2 regions of the Petroclostridium xylanilyticum genome follow, and region 1 is predicted to be linked to the other one. Evidence: riboswitches for the same ligand, from Rfam matches in the RefSeq annotation. Region 1 holds a riboswitch; the other holds the start of a gene.
The links. Region 1 has a riboswitch for cobalamin ahead of CIB29_RS00880 (TroA family protein). Riboswitches for the same ligand answer to the same signal wherever they lie in the genome.

Region 1 (8,296 bases):
GTCAATTCGGATGCAATTTCTGCAGGTGTCTTTACTGTTGCTGCATAAGCAGCACCGGCTGCTCCAAGCATACCTACTACTGTTACTGCTGCAATCATTTTCTTTAAGTTTTTCATAAAATCCACACTCCTTATAATTTTGTTTTGTTTGATTTAGATTATGTTTTCATTATAAGGAGCAATTGTGATAGAAGTATGATAGAACATTAAAAGAATGGTGAAATATTGATTAAAACAATGTAAACACTGATCTATTTCTGGAGCTCAAACCAAAATGTAGTTCCGGCTCCTTTTTTGCTTTCAACACCATATAAAGCCTTATGGGCCTCAAGTATGCTTTTTACGATAGCAAGTCCAAGTCCTGTACCCACCATCTTCCTTCCACTTGTTTTGTCTGCTTTATAATACCTGTCCCACACATGCTTGATGTCCTCATCCGAGATGCCCGTTCCGGTATCCGACACCTCGACTTTAACAGTGTGTTGACCGTCAATTACTTTAACCGTTATGCTTCCTCCTTCGGGTGTGTGGTTGAAAGCGTTATTGATAAGATTATACAATACCTGTTCTATTCTCTGCTCATCAGCTGTTACCATTATGTCCCCGGTATTTTCGAATATAATCTTAATACCTGTCTTCTCACTTAAAATATCATATCTTTTAACTACATCCTCTATTGTTTTGTTGATCATAAACCGTCCTGGGTTTAAATTCAGGTATCCTGCCTGCATCTGTGAAAGGTTGAGAATATCATCCACAATCTTACTTAGCCGTTCTGATTCTTCAATAATAATATCAAGCTGTCTTTCACGTTTTTCGGGAACGTTTCCGCTGACATCCCTTATGGTCTCGGCATAGCCGCGGATCAGGCTTAACGGTGTCCGAAGCTCATGAGATACGTTGGCAATCAAGTCTTTGCGAAGCTGCTCGATTTTAGAAAGCTCCTGTCCCATATAATTGATTGTTTCTGCAAGTTTGCCGATTTCATCCTTGCTCCCGGATTTTATCCTGTCTGAAAAATCGCCGGAAGCCATCTTCTCAGATACCTTCTTAATCTCAAGTATCGGCTTTGTAAATGTTCTGGAAATCATGTATGAAATCATCACTGCTGCAACAAGCAAAATCAATGTTATAAATATAAGCTGTTTTTTTAATATTGAGACAGTATCCTCAACTGGAGCCAACGGCATGTTTATAAAAAGCACGCCCGTTAATTCTCCGGATTTTTTTACCGGGAGGCCGATCAGCATGAACTTGTTCCCAAAGCGAGGATGAGATAAGGGGACGGTTACTTCCTTTCCGGAAAGAACTTCCTTAAAAGCCTCAACCCTTTCTCTGTTTCTCATCATGGGCATTTGTCCGCCGAAGCCTGTCGATCCTGTCGTATATACAATATTCCCACCCAAGTCTACAAGCTCGATGCTCAAGTTGTTATTAAATGCAAAAGCATCCGCCTTATTTTCAAACTCGGCTTTACTTCCCTCATCAAGTAATTTTGCTATGGAAGCACCTTCATTTTTTATATCCGATACTCTCATGCCGGTATAAAAGCTTTCAAGAAATACAATCTGGAAAAGCCATAAAAGTGCCAGTACAATCATAACAAGCACCATCATTCCAGTCCAGAGCTTTAAACCTATACTTCTCATTTTCTGCCTCCAGCTTCAAACTTATATCCTGTTCCCCAAACAGTCACAATAAATTTCCTGTAATGGCCCAGGCTTTCGCGGAGCATTTTTACATGGGTATCCACAGTTCTATCATCTCCGGTAAAATCATAGCCCCAGACCTCTGTGAGAAGCTGCTCTCTCGAAAATACCCTATTGGGATTCCTGACAAAGAAATTCAGCAGTTCATACTCTTTTGGTGTTAGGCTGACGATATTCCCATCGACATATACATTACGTGAATCAAATTCAATGACAAGACCTTCAAAGACAGCTTTATTCTCCTTTTGAGCGTCTTGAAACGGTAAAGTGCTTCTTCTTATAATCGCTTTTATACGGGCAAGCAGCTCCTTCGGGCTGAAAGGCTTTACAATATAGTCGTCCACCCCCAGCTCAAACCCGAACAATTTATCGTATTCTTCTCCCCTTGCTGTCAGCATGATTACAGGCACATGAGAGGTTTTCCGGATTTCCCTGCACACACTCCAGCCGTCCATTTTCGGCATCATAACATCAAGCACAACAAGAGAGTATTTATTTTGTTTAAACAGGTTTAACGCATCAACTCCATCTGAAGCTTCATCAATAATATATCCCTCAAGACTGACATATTCCTTTATCATATCCCTTATACGCTCTTCATCGTCAACTATCAAAACTCTTTCTTTATCCATAAACACACCTCTTTTTATTCGTCGTACGCTCTCGAAAACTCAGAGAGCTTTAATTTTATAGATTTTCAAGGTTCAGCATTTCTGCTTCACCCCTACTTTTTAATGAAAAATTTTTTCTAAATTTCCAGTTATATTCCCATATATACCCATAAATGGCTCTTATCTATCTTGTCAAACACACGTTCGCCCCAAAATGGAAGTGGATGGTATTTATTACCATATCTTCTGTTTTGGAGGTTTTTTATGTTACGAGATTGGACACCACATTGCAATTACCAGGAAAAGCTTCGCCTGAAAATGCTCCTGTATTATGAAACGCAAAGAAGCAGGCTGGTTGCACTGGATAAAAGCATTTCAAAGCTCTATCTACTCAACCTGGATAACCTGCTTCCCGTAGTCAAGCCTTTATACCCTGATTCTGGCCGACCCGCCAAAAATCAGCAAGGTATAATACGCTCACTCGTATTAATGCTTGACCAACAGGTTTATTCTATCACAAATTGGGCTTTAAAGGTAGCCTCTGATCCTTTGCTTTTTGATATTTGCGGTTTTGTCGTCAAAGCTCCGGCTGCTGCCTCCTACTATGATTTCCTAATCCGATTTTGGAGAGCAGACCGTAAGCTTCACCTGAATCGGAAAAAGAAAGTCAAAAAGTTTACCAGCAAGCCAAGGTTAAAACTGAAGGCTGGCGAAAAGCTTAAGCCAAATTCGACGGCTCACCCTTTTATTCTGGCGCCAGTCACTATGGTGTTAAGGTCTGCGACTGCCGCTCAAAGGGAATCTTTAATTGCCAATGCCCCAGAAGGTTCTCCGACCCGGATGCAAAATGGGGATGGGATAGTTACCGCGAACAGTGGTTCTTTGGCAATACTCTTTTCAATGTCACCGCTTCAGACAGCCCCTATGACCTTCCCATTTACATCAAGATGGTTCAGGCAAGCCGCCATGATAGTATTACCACCGTCTTCGCCCTCCAGGATATCCATAAACTATATCCATATCTTAATTTTAAAAGCTTTGTAGCGGATGGCGCCATGGACAACTATCCTATCTATGAGCTTTTAAAGCATTACGGTATTACACCTTTTATCTCTCTGGATTCCAGGACTAAAGCCAAATTCAACTATCCCCACCCGGATATCCTCTGCTTTGATGACCATGGCCATCCCATTTGTCATGGAGGAATCCCTATGGTCAACTGGGGCTTTGTTGAACCTAAAGGCGTTAAATATCGTTGCTGGTTTGCGACAAAAGGCTTGGAACCCCCAAAGGAGTGTAAATGCTCGGACAGCAATTACGGCAACGTCGTCTACATCAAACCTGATTTTGATCCAAGAATGTTTCCTAAAGTCCCTCGGGATTCTGAGGCCTTTGCGGTTTTCAAGGGGCAAGTATATTGAATTCAAATTAATGGATATTTTACTGTTAAAATTCTCTGTTTCTTTAATTTCCAGCTGCTTTTCGATTACCTTCTTTTTATCTATGTATTTATTTTAACATGTCATTGATACATGGTCAACTATGTGGTAAAATTAATTTATACTATTTAGGAGGTGCTTAAAATGGCAAGAAAAAATATTAATACAACAATAGATGAAGATTTATATACTGAAATTAAAATATTGGCTATTAAATTAAAAGTCAATTATCAGGCACCTACCCTTCTGTTTGTCAATTTTATAAATACATCCTCAAGGTTGGATGGACGGATATTGACGCTGCCCTGGATTTGTGAAGCATAGCTGACCGCCTCCTGCCGTGTATCAAAAAAACTGCTGCTGGTCTCACCGTTTTCAAAACATTCCGCCACAAACCTGCCCACCTTTTCCACCAGCTTTTTCGGTGTGTCAAGTTCTATAAGCCTGCCTTCATTCATGAGTCCCACTCTATTGCACAAAATTTCAGCCTCTTCGATGTAATGTGTAGTCAGCAGTACGGTCAGCCCGTTTTTGTTCAAGCTTTTCATCAGGTCCCACATTTTTCTCCTTGCAGCAGCATCAAGGCCTACAGTCGGCTCATCCATAAGGAGTATATCCGGCTTATGCATGAGCGCTCTTGCAATCATCAGTTTTCTTTTCATGCCTCCGGAAAAGTTTTTTACCAGGTCATTTGCCCGCCCGGACAGTTCTGTAAATTCTAAAAGTTCATCAATCCTTTTCCTCCTTGCATCTTTAGGCATCCTGTACAGGCACCCGTGGAGTTCAAGGTTTTGCCATGCCGTCATTTCCCCCTCCAGGTTGGTATGCTGGGGTACAACGCCAATTTTAACTTTCACTTCAGACAGGTTCCTGTCCATACTCCTGCCGTCAATGGAGATCGACCCTGAAGTTGGGGCTGTAAGAGTACTGAGCATTCTTATTGTTGTGGTTTTACCTGCCCCGTTCGGGCCTAAAAGCCCAAAAAATTCCCCCTTTTCTATTTCAAGGTTAAGGTTGTCCACGGCAGTAATGTTTCCATACTTTTTTGTTAGATTCTTAAAAACCAGCAATCGTCTGTCCCCCCTTAAATGCTTTCTTCAATATTACCCTCTATATCCAGGTACAGCTGCTTCAGCTTTTCCAGGTACTCGCTGCTTGCGTTCCACATTTGTAGCTGTCCCGTAGCAGTAAACGGGTATTTTTGCGTCTCTCATCTGCTGAATCGCTTCTTTTTTCATCCAGCTTGCCGCAAAAACAATGTCGGGCTTTAAGGATATTACCGTCTCGACATTTTGTTCTGCTTTCGGAAATTCCTTTGCTTTATCAGCAACGTTTGAAATTCCTTCATCCTCTGCAATTTTCCCCGACAGTGCCTTGATCCTGCTTTTGTCTACAAGGGATAAAAGCATTTCATCTGTCCCGAGAGTCAAAGACACAATACTTTCGGGTTTCTTTTCAATTGTTATTTCAAATCCATTAAAGTCCTTGACTTTTAAAGGATAAACTTCAGCGTCCTTTTTGTCTTCCTGCGCCTTTGCCTGTGCTTCTTGCTGCGCTTGCGCCGGTGTCTCCTGTACTGCTGCCACGGAGTTATCCTTTGCTGTATTGCCGTCTTTAGCGCCGCATCCTGCAAAAACTGCTATAATCATAAATACTGCAATTAATAAAGCTATAAATTTATTTATTTTTAGCATATCAAACATCTCCTTCAATTTAATCTTGCAAATTTCATAGAATCACTATTAAACCTGTACAAATCTAAAAAACCTCTCAACGCAAATCGTTAAGAGGTCCCATAATAAACGCAGTTATATTTGTACAGCACTGCAAAAACACCCCCTATCGCTCGTAGAGTTAACGGTGTACTAAAACAGGCAGGTCTTCTGGCTCAAGTATCATCATCCTCTCAACCTTCCCGGTTTCCCAGTGGTTATCTAGGAGGGCTCCTCTTTTACAGCGGCGGGACCGCGCGGGACTTTCACCCGACTTCCCTTTTCACCAATTCATGATTCTGTTCATCAGAACCATAATTAGCACCTGTTTTTTTATATTTAGTTTTCATACTCACTATATCCTATAAACTATCTTTTGTCATGTAAAATATTTGTTTTTTTATAAATAATTTTTAAGTTCATCAACGACTTTTGTGAAAAATAGGGCGTCAATGAATTTTTGACATGCAAATTATACCATGTTGATTTATGAAACTCTCATCAAACTCCTTTCTTTCTTGCTAATACCTATTAATTACTTTTGAAATATTCATATTATTTTACTATTCCAATAACTGATTCACCCACTTTGCCCCTATCTCCGGGTTTTACATTTATTTCTGCACTATCAGGCATAATGATCTCTGTTCCTGAACCAAATTTAATCATGCCAAAGCATTGACCTTTGCTCAGAATACTACCCTCTTTAATACTTCATACAATCCCGGCAGTCTTTTCTCAAGATTTAGAGGTTTCAAGCTTTTATCCGTCCATGCATGAGCTGTTTCCCCGGTGGCTATCAGGTTTTTATCAAGGTCGTTGTAAACCTCATAAAAAAACATAATCCTTACACAGGTAAGTTTTATAACCTTGACCCTGATTTCAATTTCATCCTCATACCTGGCAGGGTTTTTAAAGCAGCACTTTATGTCTGTTAAAGGGAGTAAAATACCCTCACCTTCAATTTTTGAATATGGAAATCCGAGTTTCTTGAAAAAACCGGTTCTTGCAGCTTCAAACCAAACGGGATAATTAGAGTGATGCACGATTCCCATTTGATCCGTTTCAGCATATCTTACTGTAAATTTTGTCTCTGAAATAAACAATCAATCACCGCCCAACCTTTTTTCAAGCATTTCTATGCAGCCATTCACATAGTCCTTATCGAATTTTTCAATTTCCCCTTTATCACAAAGAGCTGCCAGGTCGGGGTCAACAGGCAGTCTGCCCAGAAACGGAATGTCCATTTCTTGTGCGACCTTTTCTGCCTTGCTTTCTCCAAAATCGTTCTTTTCCAGCAGAAGATTGATAGACATGATCTTGATATCATTATGCGTCCTGGCAGGATATATGCCGAATTCACCGGTATCAGCCCTGTAATCATCAGCGCCGAATACCTTTGGTATAGAAGGGCCGGTAATATCTGCATCCAGTATGCCAATGTTATAGCCTTTTCTCCTCATCACAACGCCCAGCAAGGAAGTTACAAGGGATTTGCCCACTCCACCCTTGCCGCTCAAAACAGCCACTGTTCTCTTAATATCATTGAGTTCATGCGTTTTGCATCTGAAATCCTCAGGATTACACTTTTCTTCTCCCGGACATCCATTATTCCTGTTCTTTTCTGAAGCTTGCTTCATTTTCTCCACTCCTTCATTTAATAAATGATAAATTATTTGTTGTTAACTTTTCTGCTATAGTAATTTTCAATAGCGCTTCTTAAAGCTTTTACACCAAGATTTGAACAGTGCTTCTTGTTCTCAGGCAGACCGCCTAACGCCTCTACAATATCATCTTCAGTTATTTTCATCGCTTCCTCTATTGTCTTGCCTTTAGCCAGTTCGGTTGTCATACTGCTTGTCGCTATTGCAGCAGCACAACCGAAAACAAGGAAACTGATATCTTCAATAATTCCATTCCTTACTTTAATGTATATAGTCAGTGAATCTCCACAACCGGGATCACCGATGGTCCCTTCTCCATCTGCATCATTCATGCTTCCTACATTTCTGGGGCACATGAAATGCTCAATCACCGTATCGGTATACATCTCATCATACATACAACCCACTTCCTTTTCAAAAGGGGACATTACGAAACTGCAGAGAACAGATAACAGACTCCGGAGAACAGAACTAAGAACTGCTTCAAAGCCTTTCATAAATATGATTTCTGAGTTCTTATTTCTGTTCTCTAGAACGTGTGTCCCCTTATCTTATTCCTTCTATGTAAAAATCAGAATTCAATTGTGTCTCCCGCACACAGGATAAGACAGCGGTCACCCAGGAAGCGTTTCATCTCACACATCGCCCCAAACCCGGTACAATGCAAAGGAACAACCTTTTGGATATTCATATCCAGTATATGTTGGATGGTCATCTGTAGCCGTATGGGACTTACATTCTCAAGATGCATTCCGGCCACCAGAAGTTTTATACTTTTCTCAGGAAAAAGCTTCTGCGCATACTTGAGGCTATTGATAACTCCCGGGTGGCTGCACCCAAGAAAAATAGCTATTTCATCATCATCCTCAATAATAAGCATCTGTTCATCCAGCATCATATCATGCATCATCCTGCCGTCCTTCTCAACGTAAAAGTCTTTCGGCACTTCTTCAAAAGTGCTGGAACAAGGAATTTCTCCGGATACCATGATGCCTTCATCAATCTTCAAAGGCTTTCTGGTATAAACAATCCGGTCTTTCATCCAATCCTGCCCGGATATTTCAAACGGTATTCCTACTTCCATGGACGGTTCGTCCTTATCAGTGGAAGCAAACTTTTTTAAAAAAGCATCGGGATGAGCATAAATTGCCGGAGCCTTATC
Region 2 (8,296 bases), on a different contig from region 1:
TTAAAAAGTCACCCCATAAATCCTGTTTTTCCTTTTCCCTTAAAATTCTGTTCATTACATACACAATATCATTTTTTCGGCTCACCTTAAGTGTAATAAAAGGACCGCTTTCCTTATTCTTGACAAATTCTATAAAGTCATTAAGCGATATATCGGAATATTCATCATCATGTTGATTGCGAAATTTAAACCTTAAAACTATGAATTCACAGCCTGATTGAGATTTTACAATAAACTTGTGTGGCTGATACGGCTTAATAATTACAATATCATTAGGACCCAAATGTACATCCTGCCCGGAAATTTGAAATATTGCATTTCCCCGTTTTATATAAACCATTTCAAAATGGTCATGAACGTTGGTTTCCATTGACCAGCTCGGGTCATGAATCCTTTCCAGTGTTTTTACGATTACAGGTAAAAATGATCCATTATTAATTAACCCTTCCCAGGCTTTAGGCAGCATTGCCTCAGACATGTCACTCATCCTTTTTGTTAAATATTTATACTTATTATAACATAAAACATTAAAAATGAGGAGTAGACGTTGCATCATTATGTATAGGTAAAAAAAGTAAAGACTATTGCCGATGTATCAACAATAGCCTTCCTCTTATAATTAACCGACTCTAAAACTAAAAATTATCATTTTAAAGTTGGTTAATTTCATCGATAACTACATTCATTTATTTTTAATATAGGGTATAGATATAAATTATTTAACTTTTATTATATCTCAACCAACAAATTGGTTTTTTACTTGCATAATATCAGTTTGATCAGCCGGTGCAGCAGGTTTATAATAGCCTTTCTGCTCTGCAATTTTATATAAATTGTATTGGAATGTCTCATCACCAGCTCTCAGCTGGGCAATTGTTTGTCTAAGCTGCTCATTGCCAGCCTGTACGAGAACATTGGAATAACCAACTATACTGCTATTTAACATCGAAAGTACGTCATTTACCATATCTCTCTCTTGCATTTTTTTTCCTCCTTTAGCTTAAGAATGACATTAGTTTTTGTTTAGTATTTTTCGCATCCTGCGCAGATTTCTCAAACATTTGTTTAATCTGCGGATCAGTAGCTTGTTGCGCATAGGTACTCAACTTCTGATATGCTGTTTCATGAGCACCAATAAGATGTCGTAGGTTTTGAAGTTCTAATTGATTTAATTGCATTATAAACAACACTCCTTTCTTGATTTTCAAGTATAGTATCTTTAATTAAATTGTAAATTATTCATATATTTTTATTCTACAAGAGACCGCCGCCTCTATGTAATAAATTTCAAGCAAACCTATCATAACAATAATACATGCTGCCAAGCAGCAACCGCAAATATTGGGCTAGCCTCACACATATACTTTTTAACTTATACAAAACGAAGTAAGGCTATAATTACTAAAATAAACCCCGGCAATAAAGTAAGCTTTTCTCCAACGTGGTTAATTATGCTTTGCCTTGCAGTTATATTGCCTAGCCCTATTAAAATAAAATGTGTCAGTCCAAATAAAAATGGTGTTGTAAAAGGATTTAATCCAAAAAGGGATAGCGTAAAAGCCGCAATAGAAGCGTCCATTGCCACCGCCAGGCCAAGGATGGTTCCTTCCGCAGGTTTAATATCATTTTCCTTATCTACATCTGCCAGCAAGGGGTTACGCAAAACTTTTATCAGGTCTTTTATTGAAATATTTAATTTAGGTGAAGCCTTTTGTTGTTCACACATCTCATTTTTTTGATTGTATCCCTCTTTTAATGTAAACAATCCAAGTAAGAGTAAAAGTGCAGCCCCGATGTATTTAGCCATTTCCAGGGATATGTAATGCTTTAAATTAGAACCTACCAGCATTGTAATCATTGAACACACTACTGACCAGAATGAGATTACCAATAAAGATGGTAAGGATATTTTAATTTTTCGTAATCCAAAAGCAAAACCACCCCAGAAACCGTCTAAACTTACTGCAATTGCAATTAAAAGTACACTGATAATGCCATTCATAAGTAACTCACTCCATTTCTTAATTCTTAACTCATAATTAGAATATGAAATGGAGCATACAATTGACACACCTGCTTAGCACAATAGGTTAAATGGTAATTTCATAAAAATACCTATAGTATCTCTTGTATTCTTTTCTCAAGTAAACCTATTAATAAATCATCATCCTCCAATGCTTTTCCCATCCTAATTGTTATATGCGGATAATCCTGATTCACTTCTTTCAGGATCTGCGGGATATCCTCTTGGATATGGATCCCGCTGTATATGAATAGAGGTACAACCAGTATAGTGTCGACGCCTTTTTCAGCCAGCTTGCTGATTGCCTTGCGAATATTGGGCTCCGCCAGCTCCATATGCGCTCCTTCTACATCTTTATACCCTCTTGCCTTTAACTTGTCAATGATGCTTTTAAAAGTTTGCTGAGCCTCCTGTGCCCTACTACCATGTCCAATCACCAAAATTCCTTGGTTCATATTTATCGCTCCTTGTTTAAGTATATCTATTTGGTCAACCCGGGGACGGTTCGAAACTACTGAAAAAGTGCTTATTTTATATTAATTGAAATAATTCTTCCTTATTTCTCGGCACCTTGGCATTCTTCCCTATTAAACCCTTATCTTTCAACTGTTCATATACCTCAATCACCCAAGGTTTCTGTAAATCAGATTTCTCTAATAAGTTGCTATCCAAAAATATCTCCTGTGGCGGTCCTTCCTTCAGTAATTTCCCATCTTTTAGAATAAATATATAGTCAGCCCAGGAGTAGGCCTTGTCTATATCATGAGTAGAAAGTATAACGGTTTTTCCCTGTTTGTTTAATTCGTCAAAAAGATTCATCATCTGTTGCGTATGTTTAGGGTCCAGACTATCAGTAGGTTCATCAAATATGATAACTTTAGGCTCCATTGCCAATATACCGGCAATGCACACCCTCTTTTTTTGTCCATAACTTAAAAAATGGGTAGGCTTGTCCTTTAGAAAGATAATTCCCGTCTCATTCATTACCTTTTCCACCCTTTTTTGGACTTCAAAAAGATCCAGCTTCAGGTTCATAGGACCAAAGGAAATCTCTTGAAATACACTTGCAGAAAAGAGCTGAGAATCAGCATCTTGAAACACAATTCCTATATTTTTACGTAACTCAACCAGTGAAGAGCGTTTATACGTAAGCTCTTTTCCTTCATATTTCACTTTACCCTTTGTAGGCTGATAAATGCCGTTAAAATGTAAAAAAAGTGTAGACTTACCTGCACCATTACCACCTAGTACGGCAATCTTTTTTCCCTGTTCAATTCTTATACTCAGTCCCTTTAACCCATAGGTACCGTCAGGATATTGAAATTCTAAATCTTCAGTTTCCAATATATATTTGTCCAGCATCCTCACTCCATTTGCTCAATTAAGAATTAAAAGTTAAAAACGATTTGGAACGCACTAAAAATCTTGTATTAATTTTTGTATTTTGCATGCGCATCACAATTGCAACTCCAATGTAAAATCATTATTGCGTTATATAAATCTCTATTTATAGAACAAAGCTAATATAATAAGTAACATATCTATAATAACTATAGAAAAAACATTAACTATAGAATTTTTATACCGCGGCTCAAGAACATTCAATGCTCCATCATATCCCCTGGATTCCAAACTTGTATAAAGCGCTTGAGACCGGTACAAAGACCTTATAAACAGGGCTGAAATCAATTGTGCAAAAGAATGATAGCCTCTTTTAACTGAACAATACCCCAAACGTGCATCCTGGGAAATATATATGCGGTTTGCAGTTTCCAACATAACAAAAGTGAATTTATATATTAGCCCCATTAATTCAAGCAGGATTACAGGGCACTTCAGTTTCCTTAATACCGAAATAAGTTGTATCATAGGCGTGGTAAGTGCCAGGAAATAAAGGCAAGAAACTGCTCCAAGGGATTTGAATACCAATCTCATGGCAGTTTCCATGCTCTCATAAGTAATCCCTATATTATATCTAAAAAAATTATGACTAACAATTATGTTCTCTTCTCCCCTCACTCCTACTACAACAATAGTCATTACACTAAGTATTAAAAATGACAGCGGTAGAAGCATTATTTTTATGTAAAATCCAGCAGGAATTTTAGCTTTAAAAATGACAATCAAGGCTGGAACAAATATTGTTATAAGGGATACAGTGATTGATTTACTTAAAAGACATATTGCCATGGTTAGAAAAGCAAATGTAAATTTTTCCATAGGGCTCGCCTTTAACTTATTTACATAAGCATATTTATCTATATAAATCATGTCGTTTGACTCATTCCTTTTTTCTTACCTACAGTATACCCAATGTAATAGAAGATAAAACCCGCTCCTATTGCTGCCTGCAGTGCAAATAACAGGCTTTCAATTTCTCCGCTGGCAGGTTCTAAAATTGGCTCAAACCATGGTTTATAATCAGGTTTTATAGTTTCTATTACCGCCTGTGCTTTTCCATCAGCACCTCCGAATTCTGCATCCTGAATTAGAAAAAGCGGAATAACAGACAATATCACCACTAATAAAATAAGTAAAAAATTTTTTGCCAGTAACCTGTTACCCTGTATCATACTTTTACCTCCTTGGTTAGGACATTTAATTGTTGGAGTTCTCTGGTATTATAGGCATATAATATATTAAAAATAACAACAGTTAATATTCCTTCACTGATTGCCAAAGGAATTTGAGTAACTGCAAAAATAGCCATAAATTTGCCAAGTGACGCCATGACCCCCCCTACAGGATCAGGGAAAGCCAATGCAAGCTGTATGGCTGTTACCATGTAAGTAACTAAATCACCTAGAGTAGCTGCTAAAAAGACAGCAAGCCAGAGTGGTCCGTTCCATTTTCTTACTCCTTTATATATCAGGAAAGCCACAATAGGGCCGGCAATTGCCATAGAAAATACATTTGCCCCTAAAGTAGTAAGACCTCCGTGGGCTAAAAGAATAGCCTGGAATATAAGTACAATAAGACCTAACACTGATGTTACTGCCGGTCCAAAAAGTATTGCGCCTAACCCTACTCCTGTTGGATGAGAACAACTACCGGTAACAGAGGGAATTTTTAAAGCTGATAATACGAAAACAAAGGCTCCAGCCAAAGCCAGAAGCATCTTTAGATTAGGCCTTTCCTTTGTTAATTTGGAAATTTTTCCTATACCAAATATAACAAAAGGAAGGGATATTATCCCCCAGAAAACAGCCCAGCCCACAGGTAAAAAACCTTCCATAATATGCATGGCGTAGGCTGACATAGGAATCAGTAATAACATAAGAAGTACATAAGACATTTTTAATAATACTTTGTTTTTCATTAACCTGACCTCCTCATAAAATGTTATTTAAATAAGGACTAAACTTAACGCACTTCTGATAAGAAACAAAAATCCTCTTTATAAAGAGAGGGTCAGGTTGTATCATATACTTTATTAACGTTCACGTTAATCTACCCCCCCTATCACTCGTAAGGTTTGTAGCATCTACGATACAGGCAGGTCTCCTGGCTCAGAATCATCACAGCTTTACGCCTTCCCAGTTACTCCAGTGGCATTATGCAAAACCGCTCCTCTTTACAGTGGCGTGACCGCGCAGGATTTACACCTGCTTCCCTATTATGCATTGCTGCACCTATATCTGGTTTTATTATATCTTTTAAAATCCTTTTCGTCTATAAAATATCTTTATTTATTTTGTAATTTATTTCACAACAAAAAAACAGCTCACTGATCTACAAGGCTAAGAGCCTGTAAACTTGCGTCTAAGGTCAGGGGACACACCTCTCCTTCGTCGAGGAATGTCCCCAATAAAGGCATCAAACTCGCTACCGCTCAGACAAGTGATGCGGTTTTTCCTCCGCTGCGTTAACAGGCTCTAAGCCTTTCCGCAACGTTCTTTCCATAATATTCTTCAAATATAAAATATACACTCCAAGCGCATTACACAGTGATGGAAATCTTATCCGATTCAGCGGTAATGGTAATAAAACCACCGTTTTTCTGAACTCTGCCCCCGATCACTTTCTGAACAGCGTTAATTGCCAGCAACCTAACCTGCCATGGTATATTGGACTTGTTAATTGCAATGGTGACAGTATCATGTTCTCTGCCAGTCAAAGCAGTTAGTGCAATCTCTCCTTTTGTATCATATATGTTGGTCTCGATTTTTATCCCATTGCTTATTTCAAAAAGATTAAAAGTAATATTTTCAGCATAATTATAGTCCGGCCTTGAATCATTACTTCCCGTCGCAATAACAGAATTCTCTTTTACCATTAACGGCAGGCTCATAAAACCATGTTTTTCTCTAACCCATTTTCCACCTTGCTTTATTTCCCCTGTTATAAAGTTGAGCCATTTCCCTTCAGGAAGGTAGTAATCTACTTCTCCCGATGCTGAGAAAATCGGGGCAACCAACAGGGAATCTCCCAGCATGTACTGTCTGTCCAGATAATCGCAGGCAGGATCAAACGGAAACTCCATCTGCATCGGCCTTAGGACAGGGACTCCTTCCTTGTGTGCTTCACAAGCTTTTTGATAAATATAGGGCATGAGTGTACATTTTAATTTTGTAAAAAACCTCAACACGTCTACAGATTCCTCGTCAAACAGCCACGGCACCCTGTAGGATTGGCTTCCGTGGAGCCGGCTGTGTGAAGAAAGAAGTCCAAATGCACACCAACGTTTGTATAAATCGGGTGTCGCTGTTTTTTCAAAGCCGCCGATATCATGGCTCCAAAAACCAAACCCTGACATGGCCAATGACAATCCGCCCCTTAATGTTTCTGCCATTGATTCATAGGTCGCCCAGCAGTCACCGCCCCAGTGCACAGGAAACTGCTGGCTGCCGGCTGTCGCTGACCGTGCAAACACTACGGCATTGTTTTTACCCATTTTTTCCTCCAGCACTTCAAAGACAGCTTTATTATAAAGATAGGTATAATAATTATGCATTTTAACCGGATGGGCGCCGTTATAATAAACGACATCCGTTGGAATCCTTTCTCCAAAGTCTGTCTTGAAACAGTCAACCCCCATGTCAATAAGCGCTCTTAGTTGGTCTTTATACCATTCATATGCAGCCGGATTGGTAAAATCAACAATTCCCATCCCTGCCTGCCATAAATCGGTCTGCCATATGTCGCCATTTGCTTTTTTTAGGAGATATCCATTTTTCATCCCTTCATCAAATAAACAGGAATTCTGGGCAATATACGGATTTATCCATAAACATATTTTAAGCCCTTTATCCTTAAGCCTTTTTAGCATTTCTTCCGGTTTAGGGAACACCCGTTCATCCCATTTAAAATCACACCATTGATATTCTTTCATCCAGAAGCAATCAAAATGGAAAACATGCAGCGGAATACCGCGTTCCGCCATTCCGTCAATAAATTGGTTGACAGTTTGTTCATCATAGCTTGTTGTAAAAGAAGTTGTAAGCCAGAGCCCGAAGGACCATGCGGGAGGAAGTGCGGGTTTGCCGGTCAAATGGGTATACTTTCTGATAATTTCCTTAGGCGTTGGTCCGTAAATGAGCATATATTCGAGCTCTTCGCCCTGTACACTGAACTGGATACGGGATACCTTTTCCGAAGCAACTTCAAAAGATACTTTGTCCGTGCTGTTTACAAACACCCCGTAGCCCCGGTTTGTCATATAGAAAGGGATGTTTTTATATGCCTGCTCGCTATTTGTTCCACCATCCTGATTCCAGATATCCACCACCTGGCCGTTTTTAACAAAAGGCGTAAATCGTTCGCCAAGACCATATACACACTCGCCTACCGATAGAAGCAGTTGTTCATGGACATATGTGCAGCTGCTGTTCTGTTCTATGATATACCCCATGTTTCTAAAGCTGCTTTCAGTAAGGATCCGGTTATCCGCTATAAATTGAAGTGCCCATTTCTGAGGGCGCTTGTCAATCTTTGCCGTTAACGCACCGCTTGTAAAGCATACGTGATCCCCGCGGTCTTCTATGTGTGTTTTTGTATCAGGATTTTTATAGAGTTCAAAGGACGGCCCGGTATCACGAACGCCTTTGAAATGTGTAAGTTTTACGCTGATTACATCTTCCATGGGTGATGACAGCTGTACAGTTAATACCGGTGCATTAACGGTACCGCTCCTATCTTGTATATGTCTGGTTGAAGCAAATACAGTTAATTCATTATTCTTAATCTTTACATTATTTACTTCCACCGGATGAATGTTTTTTATACCTTCTTTCACAAGCCACTGACCATTTGTAAATTTCAAAATAATCACCT

Region 2: linked by a shared signal. The riboswitch ahead of CIB29_RS15030 (energy-coupling factor ABC transporter permease) and the one ahead of CIB29_RS00880 (TroA family protein) in region 1 are both predicted to bind cobalamin.

The regions. Positions count from the first base shown of each region.
Region 1 covers NZ_NPML01000002.1:143,026-151,321, reverse strand. Annotated here, with positions in the region: gene CIB29_RS00910 (DUF2680 domain-containing protein) at 1-116, opposite strand, end outside; gene CIB29_RS00905 (sensor histidine kinase) at 251-1,648, opposite strand; gene CIB29_RS00900 (response regulator transcription factor) at 1,645-2,340, opposite strand; gene CIB29_RS00895 (hypothetical protein) at 2,584-3,363, shown strand; gene CIB29_RS00890 (hypothetical protein) at 3,375-3,740, shown strand; gene CIB29_RS00885 (ABC transporter ATP-binding protein) at 3,989-4,828, opposite strand; gene CIB29_RS00880 (TroA family protein) at 4,862-5,452, opposite strand; cobalamin riboswitch at 5,615-5,809, opposite strand; gene CIB29_RS00875 (hypothetical protein) at 6,026-6,139, opposite strand; gene CIB29_RS00870 (acyl-CoA thioesterase) at 6,160-6,576, opposite strand; gene CIB29_RS00865 (P-loop NTPase) at 6,577-7,110, opposite strand; gene CIB29_RS00860 (iron-sulfur cluster assembly scaffold protein) at 7,143-7,532, opposite strand; gene CIB29_RS00855 (MBL fold metallo-hydrolase) at 7,706-8,296, opposite strand, start outside.
Region 2 covers NZ_NPML01000019.1:601,608-609,903, forward strand. Annotated here, with positions in the region: gene CIB29_RS14990 (AraC family transcriptional regulator) at 1-478, opposite strand, end outside; gene CIB29_RS14995 (spore coat protein) at 737-982, opposite strand; gene CIB29_RS15000 (hypothetical protein) at 996-1,178, opposite strand; gene CIB29_RS15005 (manganese efflux pump) at 1,373-2,002, opposite strand; gene CIB29_RS15010 (sirohydrochlorin chelatase) at 2,116-2,478, opposite strand; gene CIB29_RS15015 (ATP-binding cassette domain-containing protein) at 2,555-3,385, opposite strand; gene cbiQ (cobalt ECF transporter T component CbiQ) at 3,527-4,294, opposite strand; gene CIB29_RS15025 (energy-coupling factor ABC transporter substrate-binding protein) at 4,291-4,596, opposite strand; gene CIB29_RS15030 (energy-coupling factor ABC transporter permease) at 4,593-5,342, opposite strand; cobalamin riboswitch at 5,501-5,674, opposite strand; gene yicI (alpha-xylosidase) at 5,964-8,285, opposite strand.